2 linked regions of the Paraburkholderia bryophila genome follow. The main gene of each other region encodes a partner of the protein of the gene in region 2 in a complex. Links are inferred from orthologs where the notes say so. Each region holds a gene or a part of one and is shown on either strand. Other genes may lie near its edges. The genes, in order: trxA and trxB.

The links.
Region 1: the proteins of trxB (region 2) and trxA are in contact, whole or in part, in a crystal structure (PDB 1F6M), measured with the Escherichia coli proteins. The link is inferred for Paraburkholderia bryophila from one-to-one orthologs.

What each region holds. Positions count from the first base shown.
Region 1 is NZ_JACCAS010000001.1:878,802-882,078, reverse strand. The notes cover bases 73-3,029. They hold trxA (thioredoxin TrxA), read right to left. Parts: upstream 1,736-3,029; coding sequence 1,409-1,735; downstream 73-1,408. Other genes in these bases: dnaX (DNA polymerase III subunit gamma/tau), read left to right, coding at 2,537-3,029; rho (transcription termination factor Rho), read right to left, coding at 73-1,169. Also shown: more of rho, read right to left, coding at 1-72; more of dnaX, read left to right, coding at 3,030-3,277. UniProt on the Escherichia coli protein: Participates in various redox reactions through the reversible oxidation of its active center dithiol to a disulfide and catalyzes dithiol-disulfide exchange reactions.
Region 2 is NZ_JACCAS010000001.1:1,846,328-1,849,596, reverse strand. What follows is about bases 294-3,242. They hold trxB (thioredoxin-disulfide reductase), read right to left. Parts: upstream 2,295-3,242; coding sequence 1,293-2,294; downstream 294-1,292. Other genes in these bases: GGD40_RS08265 (DNA translocase FtsK), read left to right, coding at 2,639-3,242; GGD40_RS08275 (Smr/MutS family protein), read right to left, coding at 326-1,084; GGD40_RS08280 (trimeric intracellular cation channel family protein), read right to left, coding at 294-312. Also shown: more of GGD40_RS08280, read right to left, coding at 1-293; more of GGD40_RS08265, read left to right, coding at 3,243-3,269.

The sequences.
Region 1 (3,277 bases), 970 kb from region 2 along the record:
ATGTCGTGAATGAACTTGCGCAGCACCCAGATCTTTTGCAGCACTTCGGGCTTGATCAGCAGCTCTTCGCGGCGCGTGCCGGACTTGTTCAGGTTGATCGACGGGTAGACGCGCTTTTCAGCGAGACGGCGTTCCAGGTGCACTTCCATGTTGCCGGTGCCCTTGAACTCTTCGTAGATCACGTCGTCCATGCGGCTGCCGGTTTCGATCAGCGCAGTGCCGATGATGGTCAGCGAGCCGCCTTCCTCGATATTGCGCGCGGCGCCGAAGAAGCGCTTCGGACGTTGCAGCGCGTTGGCGTCGACACCACCCGTCAGCACCTTGCCGGAGGCCGGCACGACCGTGTTGTAGGCGCGCGCGAGACGCGTGATCGAGTCGAGCAGAATCACCACGTCGTTCTTCATTTCGACGAGGCGCTTGGCTTTTTCGATCACCATTTCGGCGACTTGCACGTGACGTGCAGCGGGTTCGTCGAACGTGGAGGCGATCACTTCGCCGGCCACCGAACGCTGCATTTCGGTCACTTCTTCAGGGCGTTCGTCGATCAGCAGCACGAACAGCACAACGTCGGGATGGTTCTGCTTGATCGCATGCGCGATGTGCTGAAGCATCACGGTCTTGCCGGACTTCGGCGAGGCCACCAGCAGGCCGCGCTGGCCCTTGCCGATCGGCGCGATCATGTCGATGATGCGGCCCGTGACGTTTTCTTCGCCACGCATTTCACGTTCGAGCAGCAGCACCTTGTTCGGGTGCAGCGGCGTCAGATTTTCGAACATGATCTTGTGCTTCGAGGCTTCCGGCGGCTGGCCGTTGACCTTGTCCACCTTCACCAGCGCGAAATAGCGTTCGCCGTCTTTCGGCGTACGCACTTCACCTTCGATCGTGTCACCCGTATGCAGGTTGAAGCGGCGGATTTGCGACGGGCTGATGTAAATGTCGTCCGTGCTGGCGAGGTACGAGGTTTCCGGCGAACGCAGGAAGCCGAAGCCGTCCGGCAGCACTTCGAGCGTGCCGTCGCCGAAGATCGTGTCGCCCGTTTTGGCGCGTTTTTTTAGAATGGCGAACATCAGCTCCTGCTTGCGCAGGCGGTTTGCACTTTCGATCTCGAGGCCATTGGCCATCTCGATCAATTCGGACACGTGCTGAGTCTTAAGCTCGGATAAATGCATACGGAGAACCCGCAGGAGAAGGTGCGACGAAATGGAATCTGGGAGGAGAGTGAGCGGAACCGCTCAAGGACTTACACGTCTTTTCGACGTTTTGCGGATTCTAGCATAGCACACGCCAATTTCCGTCAGTGCGACGGCATGGCATCTTTCTTGTTGAGCATGTTGCCGACTGACAACATGCTCAACTCAGCGCGCATGCGGACCGCGAGGGGTCCGCATGCGCGCCGACGCGCATTGCTTTACAGGTTGCCGTCGAGGAACGCGGTGAGTTGCGACTTCGACAGTGCGCCGACTTTCTGCGCGGCGACTGCGCCGTTCTTGAAGAGGATCAGCGTGGGGATACCGCGCACGCCGAACTTGACCGGCGTCGATTGATGTTCGTCGACGTTGATCTTGGCGATTTGCAGGCGATCGGCATAATCCTTCGCGACTTCGTCGAGGATCGGCGCGATCATCTTGCACGGACCGCACCATTCAGCCCAGAAATCGAGCAGCACGGGTTTATCGGATTTCACGACGTCCTGTTCGAACGATGCGTCGCTAATATGCTTGATGTTTTCGCTCATTGTATGAATACCTCTATCGGTTCGAGGCCCGCCTGAATTGCTCGCCACGATACGTCAAAATCTAGGGAAACTTCCGTTCGCTTTGCCGCAATCGGAGCCCAACCGACACACGCCTGAAAAGTCGTCGACTTATGCTGACATGCGCGGAAGGCGCGCGCTTGCGGGTCATCCGTACGGCAGTTTAGCTTAATTCGCTATGCGTTGCCGGGGGCGATAGTACTCATCAGGGGCAGTGGGGCCGACACCTGCCGATGAATCGCCGCGACGTTTTGCTGACCGCCACGCAGCCTATCTGGTGGCAGGCGCAGCAAACACAAGTGCGCGGCACGCGCGATTGCGCGCAGCGCGTTGCGTTGCCCTTGCGTTGTCGATAACGTGCGAAGGTTGCGATTCGGCGCATCGATGTCACTTTGATCGTATTAACAGTCGCGCGACGGCCCAAGCGGTGATAGAATGTTTCGTGACGGGCCTCCTCGCATGGAGGGATGGTCAATCTGGTCAGGTCGGGAACGAAGCAGCCACAGCCGTTTTCCACCAGTGCCGAGGGTTAGGCTCGTCACCTTGCTTTTTTCTGTTTCTGTCGTCGGTTTTCTTCGCTTCACCCCCCATCTCCTGTTTTACCCTGAGTCATGCGCAATGCCGCAATTCTCATGCATGTCGTGAGGCCGCGATCGCGTTTTCCGCTCGTCCCCGCCAATTTTTTCTATCGGTCCGTTAGCCCGTTTCAATGAAGCGGTCACACGCGTTCGCGCGCCGTCTCGAATCGGTTTTGCGCGGCATCGTTACTGATACAATTTCCGGATGACCTATCAAGTTCTCGCACGCAAATGGCGGCCGAAGGATTTCGCTTCGCTCGTCGGACAGGAGCACGTGGTGCGCGCGCTCACGCACGCGCTCGACGGCGGCCGTCTGCACCATGCCTATCTGTTTACCGGTACGCGCGGTGTCGGCAAAACCACGCTGTCGCGCATCTTCGCCAAGGCGCTGAATTGCGAAACCGGCGTGACCTCCACGCCGTGCGGCGTGTGCCGCGCGTGCCGCGAGATCGACGAAGGGCGTTTCATCGATTATGTCGAGATGGACGCGGCGAGTAATCGCGGTGTCGACGAAATGGCGGCACTGCTGGAGCGCGCGGTTTATGCGCCGGTCGACGCGCGCTTCAAGGTCTACATGATCGACGAAGTGCACATGCTCACCAACCACGCCTTCAACGCGATGTTGAAGACGCTGGAAGAACCGCCCGCGCACGTCAAGTTCATTCTCGCCACCACGGACCCGCAGAAGATTCCGGTCACGGTGTTGTCGCGCTGTCTGCAGTTCAATCTGAAGCAGATGCCGGCCGGCCATATCGTGTCGCATCTCGAGCACATTCTCGGCGAAGAAAAGGTGCCGTTCGACGCGCAGGCGCTGCGCCTGCTCGCGCGCGCCGCCGACGGCTCGATGCGCGACGCGCTGTCGCTGACCGATCAGGCGATCGCGTACTCGGCCAATCAGGTCAATGAAGAAGCGGTGCGCGGCATGCTCGGCGCGCTCGATCAGAGC
Region 2 (3,269 bases):
GCCGATGGCATCCGCGACCAGCAGCACGCGCTCGGACAGCAGGCGCGAGGTCATCTTCAACAGCATGGGCGCGAACAGCGACATCACGAAGATCGCGATCAGATAACCCTGATGCTCGACCCAGTAGAACGGGCGGCGCTCCAGCAACACGTCGCGCAACGTGCCGCCGCCGAACGCCGTGGCGATCGCCACGAGAAAGGTGCCCACGGCGTCGAGCCGGCGGGTACGCGCTTCGATGAAGCCGGAAATCGCGTACGCGAAAATCGCCAGCGCTTCCATGAGGGTCAGCGCCAGCGTCAGCCTCGGATGGATCACCGTGGCGGCCTCAGGATTTGGCGTGCGCCGGTAAAGCGCCCGGCTGCAGCAGCACGACCACCGCGCCGGCGCCGCCGTCGTGCGGACGCGCCTGGCAGAACGCGATGACCTCGGACTTCTGCACGAGCCACGCACGCACTTTGCCCTTCAGCACCGGCTCCTTGCCGATCGACCCCAAACCCTTGCCGTGAATCACGCGCAAACAGCGCAACCCGCGCTTCACCGACTCGCGGATGAACTCGGCCAGCGCCTCGCGCGCTTCTTCACGCCGCATACCGTGCAGGTCGATTTGCGCCTGCACGATCCAGTCGCCGCGCCGCAGTTTGCGCACGACTTCCTGACTGACGCCGGGACGGCAATACGACAGCGTTTCATCGGTTTCGAGCAGCACCTCGGGATCGAACTCGTCGGAGATCGCTTCGTGCAGGACGGCTTCTTCGTCGAGCCTGGTTTGCACCGGCAGCGGCGGCGGGGGATTACGCGGCAGCGTGGCGCGTGGCGGTACTGCTAACGGCGCCACCGCGCCGATCTCGCGGCGGAACAGATCCGCGTCGGCCGTTACTTCGCGTTGTGCGACCGCGGCGGCGGCACGCTCGCGGTCGCGCCGTTGCGTTTCGCCCTTCAACGCGTCGCGCAGCGCGCCGAGGCCGGCAAGACCGGCCGCCGGTTCGAGCTTCGCCTGGGCGACGGGGACGGCGGGTTCCGGTGCCGGCCTGGCGGCGGTGCGGGCGCGCTTCGGTTCGTTGGGGTGAGGCTGGTTTTTCGGCATATCGGGAAGACAACGCAGACAAGGAGATCGATCGCGCGACGCTGACCACGAGCGGCATGACGCAGACGCAGACGCAGACGCAGACGCAGACGCAGACGCAAAAAAGGCCGCAGGCTTGTCAGCCGCGGCCTTTTATCAGGCAGGCGGCCGGGCCACGCCCAGTCGCCATTTTACCGTTGCGCCGTGCGTTGCCGCCCGGCGCCGTGCATCAACGTCCGGCTTCCTGGCTCATGGCATGCTCGCCGACCATCTCGTCGATGGTTTCCAGGTAGCGTTGCGCGTCGAGTGCGGCCATACAGCCGGTGCCCGCGCTGGTGATCGCCTGACGATAGACGTGGTCTTGCACGTCGCCGGCAGCGAACACGCCCGGGACGCTGGTGGCGGTCGCGAAACCGTTCAGGCCACCCTTGGTGATGATGTAGCCGTTCTTCATCTCCAGCTGGCCGGCGAAAATGTCCGTGTTCGGCTTGTGGCCGATCGCGACGAACAGCCCTTGCAGCGCGATGTCTTCCGTTGCGCCGGTTTGCGCGTGCTTGATGCGCAGGCCGGTGACGCCAGTCTGGTCGCCGGTCACTTCGTCGAGCGTGTGGTTCCACTTGATCTCGACCAGGCCTTCCTTTTCTTTCGCCAGCAGACGGTCGATCAGGATCGGCTCGGCGCGGAACTTGTCGCGGCGATGGATCACGGTCACCTTCTTCGCGATACCGGACAGGTAGAGCGCTTCTTCGACCGCGGTATTGCCGCCGCCGATCACGGCCACGTGCTGCTGCTTGTAGAAGAAGCCGTCGCAGGTGGCGCAAGCCGACACGCCCTTGCCCATGAACGCTTCTTCCGACGCCAGGCCGAGGTACTGCGCCGACGCGCCCGTCGCGATGATCAGCGAGTCGCAGGTGTATTCGCCCGAGTCGCCGATCAGGCGGATCGGCTTTTCGTCCAGCTTGGCCGTGTGGATGTGGTCGAACAGGATCTCGGTGTTGAAGCGCTCCGCGTGCTCCAGGAAGCGCGTCATCAGTTCCGGACCTTGCACGCCGTGCGCATCTGCGGGCCAGTTTTCGACGTCGGTCGTGGTCATCAACTGACCGCCCTGGGCGAGACCCGTGACCAGCACCGGCGCCAGGTTGGCGCGCGCCGCGTAGACCGCAGCCGTGTAGCCGGCAGGGCCGGAACCGAGAATCAGAACCTTGGCGTGTTTCGTGGAAGTAGCGGGCATGATCGAATCCTTTTACGGCGCCCGGCTCGCCCATGCGAGGCCGTGCGACTTGAGCTGAAACTACAGATGGGGTGTTAGTGCGGCATTATAAAGGGCGGGGCGCGAGGCTGCTCCATGAAGCTTTCCGATCGCGCCGATAGGGTTGTCGCGGGGTTGCCGCGCGGGCCGCGGCGCGTTGGTGTAGCCAATCGGCCAAGTTACCGTCATTTACAGCCTTGCGCGGGACACTGCGTTTACAATAGGCCGGATCGAAGTTTCCGGTCGCCGCGAGCGGGCCCGAAACCGCGCTGGGCGAGGCGCCAGCCGGGAATCGGCCGTACGTGGCCCCACACGCAACAGGATCAATGGCAAAAGCTCCCTATTCCGCGAGCGCGCAGGCATTGCCGCACCGCATGTCGCGCCTTTTCACCGAAATCCGCTGGATCCTGCAGGTGGCGCTCGGCGTGTTCCTGCTCATGGCGCTCGTCAGCTACAGCCGGCGCGATCCGAGCTGGACCCACGCTGCTCAGGTCGACCATATCGGCAACTGGGCGGGCCGTGTCGGCGCCTGGACGTCGGACATCCTGCTGCTGCTGTTCGGCCTGTCCGCCTACTGGTGGATCGTGCTGCTCGGCCGCCATATCTCCGCCAACTACAAGCGCATCACCCGCAACGAAGACGAGCAGGAAGACAAGCCGCGCGACGTCAGTTGGCTCGCCGATGCGTTCGCGTTCATGCTCGTGCTGCTCGCCTGCGACGGTATCGAGGCGCTGCGCATGTGGTCGCTGAAAGTGCAGTTGCCGCGTGCGCCCGGCGGCGTGATCGGCGAGGCGGTGGCGCGCGGAGTTTCGCATGCGCTCGGTTTCACCGGCGGCACGCTGGCCTTGCTGATCGCGCTCGCGATCGGCTTGTCGCTGTATTTCCGTTTCTCGTGGCTGTCGGTGTCGGAAAAGGTCGGCGAGTCGATCATTTCCGCCGTCACGTTCGCGAAGCTGC